Regions from separate parts of the Duffyella gerundensis genome, predicted to be linked through region 2. Evidence: predicted binding sites of a transcription regulator. Region 2 holds the regulator's gene; the other holds the start of a gene.

Region 1 (7,505 bases), 670 kb from region 2:
GACGGCGTTGTGATCGGGGCTTTGATAGTAGCCGCGAAAGGTATACGGACCGCGCGTCATCAGGCGACCCGTGCTGCCCGTTGGCAGCGGATGACCCTGCTCATCGGCAACCCACACTTCATCATCGGGCGAGATAGGGCAGCCCTGGGTAGTAAAAATGCGCGCGTCGCTGTCATCAAGGCGCGTGTAGTTGACCAGCCCTTCCGCCATGCCAAACACCTGCTGTAGCTGACAACCGATTTCAGCCGGAATGCGCGCAGCGAGCACGTCGCTCAGGCGAGCGCCGCCGACCTGCAACAATTGCAGCGAGGCGAGCTGCTGGTTGCCGCCCCATTCGTTGATTGCTTGCAGCCACAGGCTTACCGCAGGCGGCACCAGCGCCGTGACGTTGATCTGATGGCGCGCAATTAGCGGAAAGCAAAGGTTGGCGCTGGGATCACTGGCCAGAATAACCCGGCCACCGGCGTAGAACACACCCAGCGCGCCAGGAGAACTCAGCGGGTAGTTGTGCGCCGCGGGCAGGGCGCAGAGATAGCGCGTATCGGCGGTAAACTGGCAAATCTCCACGCTGCCGCGAATGCTGTAGTAGTAATCGTTATGGGTGCGCGGAATCAGTTTTGGTGTGCCGGTGCTGCCGCCGGAGAGCTGAAAAAAAGCCACTTCATCGGCGGGCGAAGGCGAGGCTACAAAATCCTCTGCCGCTTCGTTGATGAGCGTCGTCAGCGATTGCGTGTCATCGGTGCCATTAATGAAAGCCAGCGTGCGCAGCTCGGGCTGCTGGTGACGAAGCGCATCCAGCCAGAGATCGTCGGCAAACAGGCTATGCTGACGATCGGCAATCAGCAGAGCAGGTGAGATCAGTTTGGCATAGGCGCTCATTTCGGTGCGCTGATGGCTGAACAACGCGTTCACCGGCGCCACGCCGATTTTAAACAGGGCAAACAACACAATGTAAAACTCAGCAACGTTGCCGAGCTGCACCAGTGCGGTATCACCCTGTTTCAGGCCACGCCGCTGGAGCGCGGCGGCAAGGCGGTCTGACTGCTGCGCCAGCTGGCGATAGGTGAGCTGCTGTTCACCACAGATCACCGCCACGGCATCGTTTTCCGCCTGACGGTTAAGGATGTCAGTGAGCGGCAGGTCGATCCAGTAGCCTTTTTGGCGATAGCGCGCGGCGAGATCGTCAGGCCAGCGCGTATAGGAAATAGTCATAGTGGCTTCTCTTATTGCAATCCAAAAGCGCGCAGCATGGTGTCGAGCTTAACGCCGGTTTCATTCCATTCAGATTCCGGCGAGGAATCGGGCACGATGCCTGCGCCGGCAAACAGTCGCACGCGTGTGTTATGAACGGTGCCGCAGCGAATCGTCACGACCCATTCGCCGTCGCCTGCTTCGTTACACCAGCCGACGATGCCGCCAAACAGATGGCGATCAAAAGGTTCCAGCTGAGCAATCAGCTTTTGTGCCCTGGCGTGCGGAAAACCGCTGAGTGCAGGCGTCGGATGCAGCAGGCTGGCGAGAGATAATGCGTTATCGCGTGGATCGCGCGCTTCGCCGTTGATCCAGGTGGCCAGATGCCACAGTGTTGGCGTGGTCACCAGCTGCGGCGTTTCCGGCACCGAAAGCAGCGAACTGCGGCTTTGCAGCACATCGCGCATCGCATCGGTAACCAGCTTGTGCTCGTGACGATCTTTAGAGGAGTGCATCAGGCGCTGGCCGACAGCATTATCCTGTTGCCGATCCTGCTGACGCCGCGCGGAACCGGCTAACGGGCAGGAGCTGAACTCGCCGTTTTGCTTACGTAACAGCAACTCCGGGCTGGCGCCGAGCAGTGAGCCGCCGTCAGGCAGCGGCACATGGAAGTTATAGCTGGTGGGATTCTGGTTAATGATACGGCGCATCAGCATGGCGGTATCGACCGGCCGCTCGGTGGTGATATCCATCAGCCGCGACAGCACGACTTTATCCAGTTCACCCTGCGAGGTGGCGTTTACCGCTTGTGCCACCATGTCGGTAAAGGCGGCATGATCCGGCAGCGCAGTGCGGCTTGTTACCGTGGGTAAAGGCGTATCGGTAAAACCGCCAGCGAGCTGCTGACGATCAAAAAAGTGGCTCGCTTCGGGAATGAACAGCGCCGAAGGCTGACTCGCATCAAAAGGAATCGCGCCGACCATAATGGGATTTTGAATGCCCTGTTGCTTCGCCTCGCTGAACTGTTGGCGAAGCTGGCATTGAAACGCGCCATCGGGCTGTTCAGCGCCTGCCACCGGCGTGGTCAGTCGACTAAAGCACCCTTGAGTCCACAGGCTGCGCCAGGGAGACAGATAGAAGAAGCCGCGACTGACGGCGTCAAAATCCTCTACAAAGGCATTTTCAAACACGGAAGTTTCCACCATAATCCAACCTCTAAATGATAAGAGTAGTGATAATTATTATCATTTGTATTGTGGCTCTGTAACCTACGTCGATTGCCGTTCAGAGTCAATAAACAGGGCGCATTTTCTTCGCGTCGAGCCGTCAGACGGCGATTTTTGCGCCTGTTTGACCGCCGCTTTAAAGGAGTGAATTACGTGAAAGCCAGACCGTTTATTGTTACCGCCACGCTGCTGTGCTCGCTGTTTAGCATGATGGCGCATGCTGCCGGAAGCTGGCCGCGCGAGATTAAAAGTGCGCAGGGCACCCTTACCCTGGCGCAGGCACCACAGCGGATTGTTTCTACCAGCGTTACCCTGACCGGATCGCTGCTGGCCATTGACGCGCCGGTTGTCGCCAGTGGCGCCACCGCACCGGGCGGCCGTCTGGCGGATAAGCAGGGCTTTTTCCATCAGTGGGGCGACGTCGCCGCGCAGCGCGGCGTGAAGCGTCTCTATATTGGTGAAGCCAATGCCGAGGCGATTGCGGAACAGGCGCCGGATCTGATTGTGGTCAGCGCCACCGGCAACGACTCCGCCATTAAGCTGGTGGATCAGCTGTCGGCAATTGCACCGGTGCTGGTGGTTAATTACGATGATAAGAGCTGGCAGCAGGTGGTTGCGACGCTGGGAGAGGCCACCGGGCATGAGGCGAAGGCAGCGCAAATTGTGAAGGATTTTGATCGTCGCGAAGCGGCGCTGAAGAAGAAGATCACGCTGCCACCACAGCCCGTCACGGCAATGGTGTATAACGCCGGTGGCCGCTCCACCAATATCTGGACCGCTGATTCTGCGCAGGGAAAGCTGCTGCAGCAGCTCGGTTTCACGCTGGCCAGGCCGCCTGTGAGTCAAACCAGCCACAGCATGGGTAAGCGAAAAGATATCATTCAGTCTGGCGGTGAGAATCTGGCCACCGATCTCAATGGCCAGAGCTATCTGCTGTTTGCCGCCACGGAGGCGGACGCCAGCGCCCTGATGCAAAATCCGTTTCTTGCCGATACCGCGGCGGTAAAAGCAAAACGGGTGTATGCGCTGGGCACCGATACCTTCCGTCTGGACTACTTTAGCGCCAGCAACCTGCTGACGCGGCTGGAAACCCTGTTCACATCCTCATGAGAGCGAGGCGGCAGGCTGACGGTAACGGCGTAAACCGCGCAGCGTCAGCAGCATAACAACCGCCACCAGCGCGGCGGCGGCGCCAAATACCGTCGCTGCCTGCTGCGGCAGCAACAGCGATCCCATGCCGCCTAACAGCGCGGCACCAAGCGCATCGCCGGTGACATTCTGCGCCGTCCACAACCCGTTTACCCTTCCTAATAACGCATCCGGTGTGAGCGACTGAATCATGGCGTACTGCAACAGGCTGTTGATCGCGCTGAGCCAGCCAAACGCCACCAGGCAGAGCAGCGCCAGCCAAAATTGCGGCATCAGGCTAAAAAGTGCCAGCGCGATAAAAGCCAGCAGAGCGGTGATCAGCATCAGTTGACCGGGGCGGGCTGCCGTTTTGAGCTGGCCGCTGGTTAAGGCGCCGATTGCCGCACCGGCAGGCACGGCGGCATACATCAGGCCAATTTGGGCCGGTGCCACCAGCCAGTGCGGTGCCAGCGCCGGATACAACACGCGAACCGCACTTGCCAGGGTAATCAGCGCGCCGATCAGCGCAGCCGATCCCACCAGCGGGCTGGCCAGCAGAAAAGAGAAACCACCCGCCAGCGCCCGCAGGGGATTTTCGCGCGGCTGTGGCGGAGGTGGCAATGCGGGCAGCCGCAGCAAGGGCAGCAGCGTCAACAGCGTGCCCAGCGCCGCCAGCGCATAGTTCCAGACCACGCCACCGCTGGCGATCACCAGGCCACCTACCGCCGGTGAAAGGATTGAGCCAAACCGCACTGTCAACATGGTGATGGCACCCGCCTGCATCAGATTTTCGCGTCCTACCAGCGCGGGTGTGGCAGCCAGCAACGCGGTAACGCCAATGGCACCGAAAAAGCCATCCCACAGCGCCAGCAAATAGATCGCGGTGAGCGAGGGTGCAGGGAGCAGGGCGTTGCAGGCGAGGCCGACAAAACCGATGCCACAGGTTGAACGGGCAAACAGAATCAGCCGTTTACGTGGATAGCGGTCAGCCAGCACGCCGCCGAGCAGCAAGCCGATGAACATGCCGCCGCCCGCCAGGGTCACCGACAGGCCAACCTGCCAGCTGGAGTGGGTGAGCTGCTGAATTTGCACCGGCACCGCCACCACCAGCATGCCAAGCGCCAGAATCGAGAGAAAACGCGCAACGAACACGGCGCGAAAGTCGGGATGGGTTTTTAATAAGCTGAGGTCAATCAGATGGGAAGATTTCTTCATTACAATGCCTTGCAGCAATTTACGCGTCAGATCGGTATTGAGTCATGGTAACATAGGTAATACGAGTAATAACGATAATAACAATCATTATCATGTTTGCACCGCGGCCAACGGGCCGCCGAAAGCGGAGAGCGTAATGCGCCAGGCTGGCGGAATCACAGGTCTGTTACTGCTGTTGATCATCCTTTCGGCGTTGAGCGTAATGCTGGGCGCCAAATCTATCCCGCTTCAAACGGTTGCCGACGCGCTGACCAGCCAGTGTCATCGCGCGGATTGCTTGATCGTGCGTGAAGCACGCATACCGCGCACGCTGGCCGGCTGGCTGGCCGGTGCCGCACTGGGCCTTGCTGGGGTGCTGATGCAAACCCTAACGCGCAATCCGCTCGCCGATCCCGGTATTTTAGGCATCAATGCCGGTGCCGGCTTTGCGGTGGTGATCGGCATCGCGCTGTTTGGCGCCGATACGCCAGCGGCCTGGCTGTGGTTCTCCTTCGGTGGTGCACTGCTCGCCTCGCTGCTGGTGGCGCTCACCGGTGCTATCGGCGGCGGACGTGCCAATCCGGTGCGGCTGACCCTGGCGGGCGTGGCGCTGAGTGCCGTGCTGGAGGGACTGACCTCCGGTATCTCTTTGCTCAATCCGCAGATTTACGATCATCTGCGCTTCTGGCACACCGGTTCGCTGGATATTCGCAGCATGTCGATGCTGGCCACCGTGGCGCCAGCGATTGCCATCGGCACGCTATTGGCACTGACACTGGCGCGACCACTGAACAGTCTGAGCATGGGCGGCGAACTGGCTACCGCGCTGGGCACGCGCGTGGTTGGCACCCAGCTGGCTGGCCTGCTTGCCATTACGTTGCTGTGCGGCGCAGCCACCGCAGCCGTCGGCCCGATCGCCTTTCTTGGCCTGATGGCTCCGCATATTGCGCGACGTCTGGCGGGCGACGACCATCGCTGGTTGCTGCCCATTACCCTGTTGTTAACGCCTTGCCTGCTGTTGGCTGCCGACATCATCGGTCGCCTGTTGGTGCCCGGTGAACTGCGCGTTTCCATCGTGACCGCTTTTATCGGTGCGCCGGTGCTGATTGTGCTGGTGCGCCAGCAGATGGGGAGACGATAACGATGCGTGCTCTCTGGCCATGGCTGCTGCTGGCGGCGTGTTTTGCGCTGGGTATGCTGGCGCTACAAAGCGGTAATCTGGCGTTCACCTCTGCTCAGGTCTGGCAGGCACTGACCGGTAGCGCGCCGCGCAATGTGGCGTTGATCGTGATCGACTGGCGGCTGCCTCGCGTGTTGACGGCGCTGCTGATTGGCGCGGCGCTCGGCGTCAGCGGTGCTATTTTTCAGTCGCTGTTACGTAATCCCCTCGGCAGCCCGGATATTCTCGGTTTTAACACCGGCGCCTATACCGGTGTGCTGGTCGCGCTGGTGCTGTTTGACCAGAGCATGGGCGGCATGACCGCAGCCGCTATGGTGGGCGGTATCGCCACCGCGCTACTGGTATGGCTGCTCGCCTGGCGTAACGGCGTCGATACCTTTCGCCTGATTATCGTTGGCATCGGCATACGGGCGCTGTTAATGGCGTTCAACAGCTGGCTAGTGATCAGCGCCTCACTGGATGCCGCGCTGAGTGCCGGGTTATGGAGCGCCGGTTCCCTGAATGGCTTAACCTGGGCGAAATTGCCGCTGACTGGCACTTTGATTGTGATGGCGCTGCTGGGCGCAGGTCTGTTGGCGCGTCGCATGCGGCTGCTGGAGATGGGCGATGAAAGCGCCTGCGCGCTGGGCGTACCGGTTGAACGAACGCGCATGCTGCTGATGCTGGTGGGTGTGATGCTTACCGCGGCGGCGACTGCGCTGGTTGGCCCTGTCTCCTTTGTGGCGCTGGTGGCACCGCAGATCGCCCGCCGCCTGGGTGGCGGTTTGCGGCTGCTGTTGCCGATGTCAGCGCTGTGCGGTGCGCTGCTGCTGCTGGGCGCGGATTTCGCTGCCCAGCGGCTGTTTCAGCCTTATCAGCTGCCGGTCGGTGTGATCACCGTTAGCCTTGGCGGTCTCTATTTACTGGCTTTACTGGTGCGGGAGTCACGACGCAAATGAATTCACGTCTGCGAGCCGAACGGCTCACGCTCGGCTATGAAAAACGCCTTATTGCCCGCGATCTGTCGGTGACCATTCCCGATGGTGAGCTTACGGTGATCATTGGGCCAAACGCCTGCGGTAAGTCGACGCTGTTGCGCACCCTGAGCCGCCTGATGAAACCGCAGGCGGGCGAGGTGTTTCTTGATGGCGAAGCGATAGCGCGTTATCCCACTAAAGAGGTGGCGCGTCGGTTAGGCCTGCTGCCACAAACCTCGACCGCGCCAGACGGCATCACCGTCAGCGAACTGGTGGCGCGCGGACGTTACCCGCATCAGTCGCTGTTCAGCCGCTGGCAGGCGGCCGATGAACAGGCGGTTCAGGAAGCGATGCAGGCCACCGGCGTGGCAAACCTGGCGCAACAAACGGTGGATACGCTCTCCGGCGGCCAGCGACAGCGCGTATGGATCGCCATGGTGCTGGCGCAGCAAACGCCGTTATTGCTGCTCGATGAGCCGACCACCTGGCTTGATATTGCTCATCAAATTGAACTGCTGGAGCTAATGCAGGATCTTAACCAACGCCATCGACGCACGCTGGTGGTGGTGCTGCACGATCTGAATCACGCCTGCCGTTACGCCACACATTTAATCGCCATGCGCGACGGGC
Region 2 (7,505 bases):
ATTATTCGTCTTAACAAGCAGAGCGTGCAGATTATCGTGGGCACGCGCGCCGAAGCCATCGCCTCTGCTATGAAAAACGTGCTGGCTAAAGGACCGGTTGCCGCATCGACCGCGGTTCCCGCTACCGTGGCAGAACCGGCACCGCAGGCGGTAAGAAACGTCGATAAAACGGTGATTGCCACGCTGGTGGCGCCGGTGAGTGGCGAGGTCGTTGCGCTGGAGAAGGTTGAAGATGAGGCGTTCGCCAGCAAAGCCGTAGGCGAGGGTGTGGCCATTCGGCCCACCGGCAGTACGGTAGTGGCGCCAATTGCTGGCACCATCGTTAAAATTTTCAACACCAATCACGCTTTCTGTCTGGCCACCGATGATGATCTTGAGATTGTGGTGCACATGGGGCTCGACACCGTGGCGTTGCAAGGACAGGGCTTTACCCGGCTGGTGGAAGAGGGCGCCGTTGTGACCGCAGGCCAGCCGATACTGGAGATGGATCTGGCGTTTCTGAACGCCAATGCCCGCTCCATGGTTAGTCCGGTTGTCATCAGCAATATCGATGATTTTGCCGGTATTACGTTGCTGGCAGGACAGCAGGTTGTGGCGGGGGAAACGCCACTGTTTGAGGTCAAAGGCTAATCAGCTAAAACGTCACGCCAGGGCAGGAACACTTTCCTGCCCTTTTTTATGGGATTCAACGAACAAACGGTTGTTTCCCATCTCCGCTTTGTGGATCATACCGGTTATTTCGTGGTGCAAATCACAGACATTCGCGTTGAGGAAATTGAGATGAGTGAGGCTGAAGCCCGCCCAACTAACTTTATTCGTCAGATTATTGATGAAGATCTGGCGAGCGGTAAGCACGAACGTGTGCATACCCGTTTTCCACCGGAGCCTAATGGTTATCTGCACATTGGCCATGCAAAATCGATCTGCCTGAACTTTGGTATCGCGCAGGATTATCAGGGCGAATGTAATCTGCGCTTTGATGACACGAACCCGGCGAAAGAAGATATCGAATTCGTTGAGTCGATCAAGCAGGACGTCCAGTGGCTGGGCTTTCAGTGGAGTGGTGAGATTTGCTATTCCTCTAACTATTTTGACCAGTTGCATCAGTATGCTATTGAGCTGATCAATAAAGGCCTGGCGTATGTTGATGAGCTGACGCCGGAGCAGATCCGTGAGTATCGCGGTACGCTGACTTCTGCGGGTAAAAACAGTCCCTATCGCGATCGCAGCGTGGAAGAGAACCTCGCGCTGTTTGAAAAAATGCGTAACGGCGAGTTCGCGGAAGGCACTGCCTGCCTGCGGGCGAAAATCGATATGGCCTCTAACTTTATTGTGATGCGCGATCCGGTGATTTACCGTATCAAGTTCGCCACTCACCATCAGACCGGTGACAAATGGTGCATCTACCCGATGTACGATTTTACGCACTGCATTTCTGATGCGCTGGAAGGCATTACGCATTCACTGTGTACGCTGGAGTTTCAGGATAACCGCCGCCTTTACGACTGGGTGCTGGATAACATCACCATTTCTGTGCATCCGCGTCAGTATGAGTTTTCGCGGCTCAACCTTGAATACGCCATCATGTCGAAGCGCAAGCTGAGCCAGCTGGTCACCGAAAATGTGGTGGAAGGGTGGGACGATCCGCGCATGCTGACCGTTTCAGGCCTGCGTCGTCGTGGCTACACGTCTGCGTCTATTCGCGAGTTCTGCCGCCGTATCGGCGTGACCAAACAGGACAACATCGTTGAAATGGCCTCGCTGGAATCCTGTATTCGTGACGATCTGAATGAGAACGCGCCGCGTGCAATGGCGGTTCTGGATCCGCTGAAAGTGGTGATTGAGAATCTGCCATCAACGCACGAAGAGATCATCACCATGCCGAATCATCCGAATAAGCCGGAGATGGGCACGCGCGAAGTGCCTTTCAGCCGCGAAGTCTGGATCGATCGCGCCGATTTCCGCGAAGAAGCCAATAAGCAGTATAAGCGTCTGGTTCTGGGCAAAGAGGTGCGCCTGCGTAATGCGTATGTCATTCGTGCTGAACGCATTGCCAAAGACGAAGAAGGCAATATCACCTGCATCTACTGCACCTGTGATACCGATACGCTGAGCAAAGATCCTGCTGATGGCCGCAAAGTAAAAGGCGTGATTCACTGGGTGTCCGCGGTGCATGCGCAGGCTGCGGAATTCCGTTTGTACGATCGGCTGTTCAGCGTGCCGAATCCTGGCGCAGCGGACGAATTCCTGGCGACGATTAATCCAGATTCACTGGTTATCAGGCAGGGATTTGTTGAGCCTGGCTTACGCAACGTGGCGGTAACAACACCGCATCAGTTCGAGCGGGAAGGCTACTTCTGTGCGGACAGCGTCTATTCAACGCCATCTAACCTGGTGTTTAACCGCACCGTTGGCCTGCGTGATACCTGGGCTAAAACAGGCGAATAATACCTGTAACTGAATGAATGTTAAAAAGGAGCGAGGATTCGCTCCTTTTTTTATGCCTGCCTAGCAAACACAGCCGCTGGTCGCTGTTAAAAATACCCACTCAGTTAACAAAAATTAATCAATCTCCGGGTGTTAAATATTCTTTTTAAGGTAGGCTATGCGCACTTAATTCTACCGAGAGAAGCAGGAACAGGTAATGACAGATATGGTCCAGGAAGCGAAGCATAGCGTGGTCGTGGTGCACCAGCTGATCGAAAGAATATTTAATAACGCTTCCGAATCCGAAGAAACGCTTAATCTTTTCCTCTCTTACTTTCACCCCTCTTTTATGCTGATTACGCCTGCCGGGCAGCGACTCTCTCTGACCGCGATGGAAGCGCTGTTTCGTGGCTTGAAAGGCCAGCGGGAAGGGGTGCGTATTGCGACCGGGGAGTATGAAATCCTGTCACAGAATGGCACTGACGTGGTAATTCAGTACTGCGAGTTACAGATGCGCAATGGTGAAACCCAGAAGCGCATTGCGGTGGCGATTCTTGACTGTTCTACGGCTAACCCGCGCTGGCGTTATCTGCAGGAAACGTTGTGTGCCTGAATTCAGGCGTAAAAAAACCGGTGTATTCACCGGTTTATGACGCTACTGAGTCGAACTTACTTATCGTGCAGCGTGTCATCTTCACGGCAGTCGCCGGTTGAGCAGTGGCCGTACAGATAGAGACTGTGGTTAGTGAGTTTGATGCCATGACGCGTGGCGATATCGCGCTGACGCGATTCGATAGATTCATCGCTGAACTCAATGACCTTGCCACAGTCGAGGCAGATCAGGTGATCGTGATGATGCTGCTGCGTCAGCTCAAATACCGATTTGCCGCCTTCAAAATTATGGCGGGTTACGATACCGGCATCATCAAACTGGTTCAGCACGCGATAAACGGTCGCTAAACCAATCTCTTCGCCCATATCAATCAGGCGTTTATACAAATCTTCCGCGCTGACGTGATGGCCTTCAGGTTCCTGAAGCACTTCCAGAATCTTCAAACGAGGAAGCGTGACTTTCAGGCCGGCCTTCTTTAATGCGGAGTTGTTGTCAGTCATGCGGATATTGTCCTGTTACTTTGCTAGTCACAATGTGGCTGAAAAGCCCTGAACATCGGTCGACGTTTAGACGAATTGTGTCTCATTATAAAATTCAAGCATCGAAATGAAAACTACAGGGGAAGCCTGAAAACTCAGTTGGATGTAAGGAGAAATGTCGCTACGTCCGAAGAAATCATGCTGCAAGCATATGTTAACATTTCGCTTACCACCAACACTTTTATGGTTAAGATGATTAAGCGTGTGACCGATGGGGGTATTCTACAGATTTGCCGATTAAAGTTACAAATATGTATCTATTATTTCCATAGGAAAATCCATCTGCTCAATGTGAGCCAGCGCCCACATTGAGCGTTCAGCTTACGCCTCAATAATTTCCTGCAGATGAAGCTCATCAGAAATTTGTTTTACCCACGCGTCCACGCGTGCGTTGGTCAGCTCTGGCTGACGATCTTCATCAATAGCTAAACCAAGGAAGTGCTTATCGTCCGCCAGGCCTTTAGAAGCTTCAAAGTGATAACCTTCGGTTGGCCAGTGACCGACGATAACCGCGCCGTTCGGTTCGATGATATCGCGCAGAGTGCCCAGCGCATCACAGAAGTATTCTGCGTAATCTTCCTGATCGCCACAGCCAAACAGCGCCACCAGTTTGCCATTGAAATCCACTTCTTCCAGCGTCGGGAAAAAGTCGTCCCAGTCGCACTGCGCTTCGCCGTAATACCAGGTCGGAATGCCTAAAAGCAGAATATCGAACGCTTCGAGGTCCTCTTTGCTGCTTTTGGCAATGTCATGAACTTCTGCAACGTCTTTACCGAGTTGCTTCTGAATCATCTTTGCAATGTTTTCGGTATTGCCCGTATCGCTGCCGAAGAAAATGCCTACGATTGCCATGCGCTTGATAACCTCTTGAAACGTAATTAATTGGTGGTGAATTTTATTCACAGATAAACGCAATGATAGCAGAGAGGCGGAGAGGGCGGAACTCACAAAGCCCGTGCATTTGTCGCTTTGTGCGTTCTTCCCCTCGCGCGGCGATGACTATAGCTTTAATTGCGCCATGATCATCTCTTCAATCAACTCGCTGCGGCTCATCTGCCGCCGATCGGCCAGCTCATTAAGTGCATCAACCGCATCGGCGTTCATTTTCAGCTCAACACGACGCAAGCCGCGCACTTTATCGCGTTTTAGCTGGTTTCGCTTGTTGATACGGAGCTGTTCATCACGCGTCAGCGGACTGGTTTTTGGCCGACCCGGTCGACGTTCATCTGCGAACAGATCGAGTGTGGTGCGGTCCGTGTTTTCTTTTGCCATAGCTTCGCGATAGTGAAAGGATGACGAGGGTGAACCTGTCAAAGTGTAACTGAAATGAGCCGATTTACCTGATGCCGGTAAATTTTAGCGCGGTATAATAACCCAGCTGTAGCGCAGGGAACAATTATTTCCCGCTTCGACAGACATTTATGCTGGCAGAGCTAAAAACCGGCGCACGGCGCGCAGCACCGCATCGGGCTTCTCTGCGTGCACCCAGTGTCCTGCATCGGCAATCACATGGGCTCGCGCGTGCGGAAACTGCGCCAGCAGTGTGTCGCGATAGGCGTTATCCAGATAGGAAGAATCGCCGCCGCGAATAAACAGTGCAGCATGCGGCGAGGCGGGCAGGCTGTTCCAGCCAGAGATAGCAGCATAGTTGTCCCACAAAACCGGCACATTGAAACGCCATTCACCGGCGTGAAAAGACTTCAGTAAAAACTGAATAATGCCCTCTTCATCGATGTACTGGCGCATGAGCTCGGCGGCCTGAGCACGCTGTTCCACTCCCGCTGCCGTCACCGCGTTAAGCGCGGCAAAAATGGCGTCATGACGGCGCGTTTGATAATCCACCGGCGCAATATCGATCATCACCAGTTGCTCAACGCGCGCCGCGGCCAGCGATGCCATGGTCATAGCAATTTTTCCGCCCATTGAGTGACCAATCACCGATACTTTCTCAATGCCCAGCGTATCCAGCGTATCGAACATATCAGCTGCCATGGCGGCATAGCTCATCTGATCTGAACGCGGGGACAGCCCATGATTGCGCACGTCAACCTGGATCACCTGACGCCTATCGCGCAGGCCGCGCGCCAACACGCCTAAGTTATCCAGGCTGCCAAACAGGCCGTGGATTAACAGCAGTGGCGTGCATTGGGGCGCAGATTGTTCAGTTTGCAAGCGAGCATTCAAATTCATGGCAAAGTTCTTACGGCGGGGACGAAGGCTTAGGGTATCATGTTTTTTACTTGTCCTGGAAAAGGGCGCCGCGCGAATAAGGCATATTCTGACTTTTGTCTTCTGGCGACGTCAGCGCTACCGACCCTCAGGATTTAACTTTATAATCCTTATGTTAGAACCAGGTCACATTTTGCAGCGCATTGCGTACTGATGTCACACTCCAGGATGGACTGGTTCTGCCACTCGTTAAAACCGTACGGATAAAGATGAAAACGATTGAAGTCGACGAAGAGCTGTATCGCTATATTGCCAGCCACACACAGCACATTGGTGAAAGCGCCTCCGACATTTTACGGCGCATGCTGAAATTTACCGCAGGTCAAAGCGCACCGGTAAAAACCACCCCGGTGGTAGCTGGCTCGCCGGCTGTTGCGGAAAAAGAGGAATCGCGTCCGCAGGATCGCGTACGGGCTGTGCGTGAAATGCTGCTGTCTGATGAATACGCAGAACAGAATAAGGCGGTGAGCCGTTTTATGCTGATTTTGTCAACTTTATATCGTCTTGATCCTAAAGCTTTTGCTGATGCGACCGCCTCTTTGCAGGGCCGGACGCGCGTCTATTTTGCTGGCGATCAGCAAACGCTTTTACAGCACGGCACCCATACGAAGCCAAAACATGTTCCCGGCACTCCGTACTGGGTCATTACGAATACCAACACAGGCCGCAAAGGCAGCATGATCGAACACATCATGCAGTCCATGCAGTTCCCACAGGAACTGACTGACAAAGTCTGCGGCACCATTTAACCGAAGCGTCAGGGAGAAGCGCCAATGGCCAGTCACCCAAGAGCTGGGCAACCTGCTCAGCAGAGCGATTTGATTAACGTTGCACAGTTAACATCTCAGTATTATGTCCTTCAGCCCGAGCTGGGCAATCCGGAACATGCGGTGAAATTTGGCACCTCCGGCCATCGCGGCAGCGCGGGACGCCAGAGCTTCAACGAAATGCATATTCTGGCTATTGCGCAGGCAATTGCTGAAGAGCGTCAGAAGAACGGCATTACTGGCCCGTGCTACGTCGGTAAAGACACGCACGCGCTCTCCGAGCCCGCTATCATCTCCGTGCTGGAAGTACTGGCAGCGAACGGCGTGGATATCATTGTGCAGCAGGATAACGGCTATACGCCAACGCCTGCTATTTCCAATGCGATTCTCGAGCATAACAAAGCGGCTGGCGCACAGGCTGATGGCATCGTTATCACGCCTTCGCATAACCCACCGGAAGATGGCGGTATCAAGTACAACCCACCTAACGGCGGACCGGCTGATACCAACGTGACCAAAGTGGTGGAAGATCGTGCTAACCAGCTGATCGCTAACGGCCTGAAAGAGGTTAAGCGTCTGCCATTGAGCGAAGCCTGGGCCAGCGGACGTATTCAGGAACAAGATCTGATCCAGCCTTACATCGAAGGCCTGGCGCAGGTTATCGATATTCCAGCCATTCAGAAAGCGGGTCTGAAAATCGGTGTTGATCCATTAGGCGGTTCCGGTATCGCTTACTGGCAGCGCATCGCAGAGTTCTACAATCTTGATCTCACCATTGTGAACGATGCTGTCGATCAGACGTTCCGCTTTATGCACCTTGATAAAGACGGCGTGATTCGTATGGACTGTTCATCCGAATCTGCCATGGCAGGCCTGCTGGCGCTGCGTGATAAATTCGATCTCGCCTTCGCCAACGATCCTGACTACGAC

Evidence for each region. Region 2 encodes Fur, which represses iron uptake genes when iron is present. Its sites were predicted from a motif close to ATAATAATGAGAACNACTATCAA; they were not measured.
Region 1: EM595_RS02430 (isochorismate synthase) is a predicted target of Fur. The motif match lies at 2,414-2,436, and genes of this name have one in related genera.

What each region holds. Positions count from the first base shown of each region.
Region 1 covers NZ_LN907827.1:523,103-530,607, forward strand. The annotation lists gene EM595_RS02425 ((2,3-dihydroxybenzoyl)adenylate synthase) at 1-1,212, opposite strand, end outside; gene EM595_RS02430 (isochorismate synthase) at 1,224-2,396, opposite strand; gene fepB (Fe2+-enterobactin ABC transporter substrate-binding protein) at 2,625-3,527, shown strand; gene entS (enterobactin transporter EntS) at 3,522-4,760, opposite strand; gene fepD (Fe(3+)-siderophore ABC transporter permease) at 4,897-5,880, shown strand; gene fepG (iron-enterobactin ABC transporter permease) at 5,883-6,857, shown strand; gene EM595_RS02455 (ATP-binding cassette domain-containing protein) at 6,854-7,505, shown strand, end outside.
Region 2 covers NZ_LN907827.1:1,192,573-1,200,077, forward strand. The annotation lists gene nagE (N-acetylglucosamine-specific PTS transporter subunit IIBC) at 1-630, shown strand, start outside; gene glnS (glutamine--tRNA ligase) at 781-2,448, shown strand; gene EM595_RS05455 (hypothetical protein) at 2,645-3,040, shown strand; gene fur (ferric iron uptake transcriptional regulator) at 3,097-3,540, opposite strand; gene fldA (flavodoxin FldA) at 3,901-4,431, opposite strand; gene ybfE (LexA regulated protein) at 4,579-4,851, opposite strand; gene ybfF (esterase) at 4,999-5,769, opposite strand; gene seqA (replication initiation negative regulator SeqA) at 6,018-6,557, shown strand; gene pgm (phosphoglucomutase (alpha-D-glucose-1,6-bisphosphate-dependent)) at 6,582-7,505, shown strand, end outside.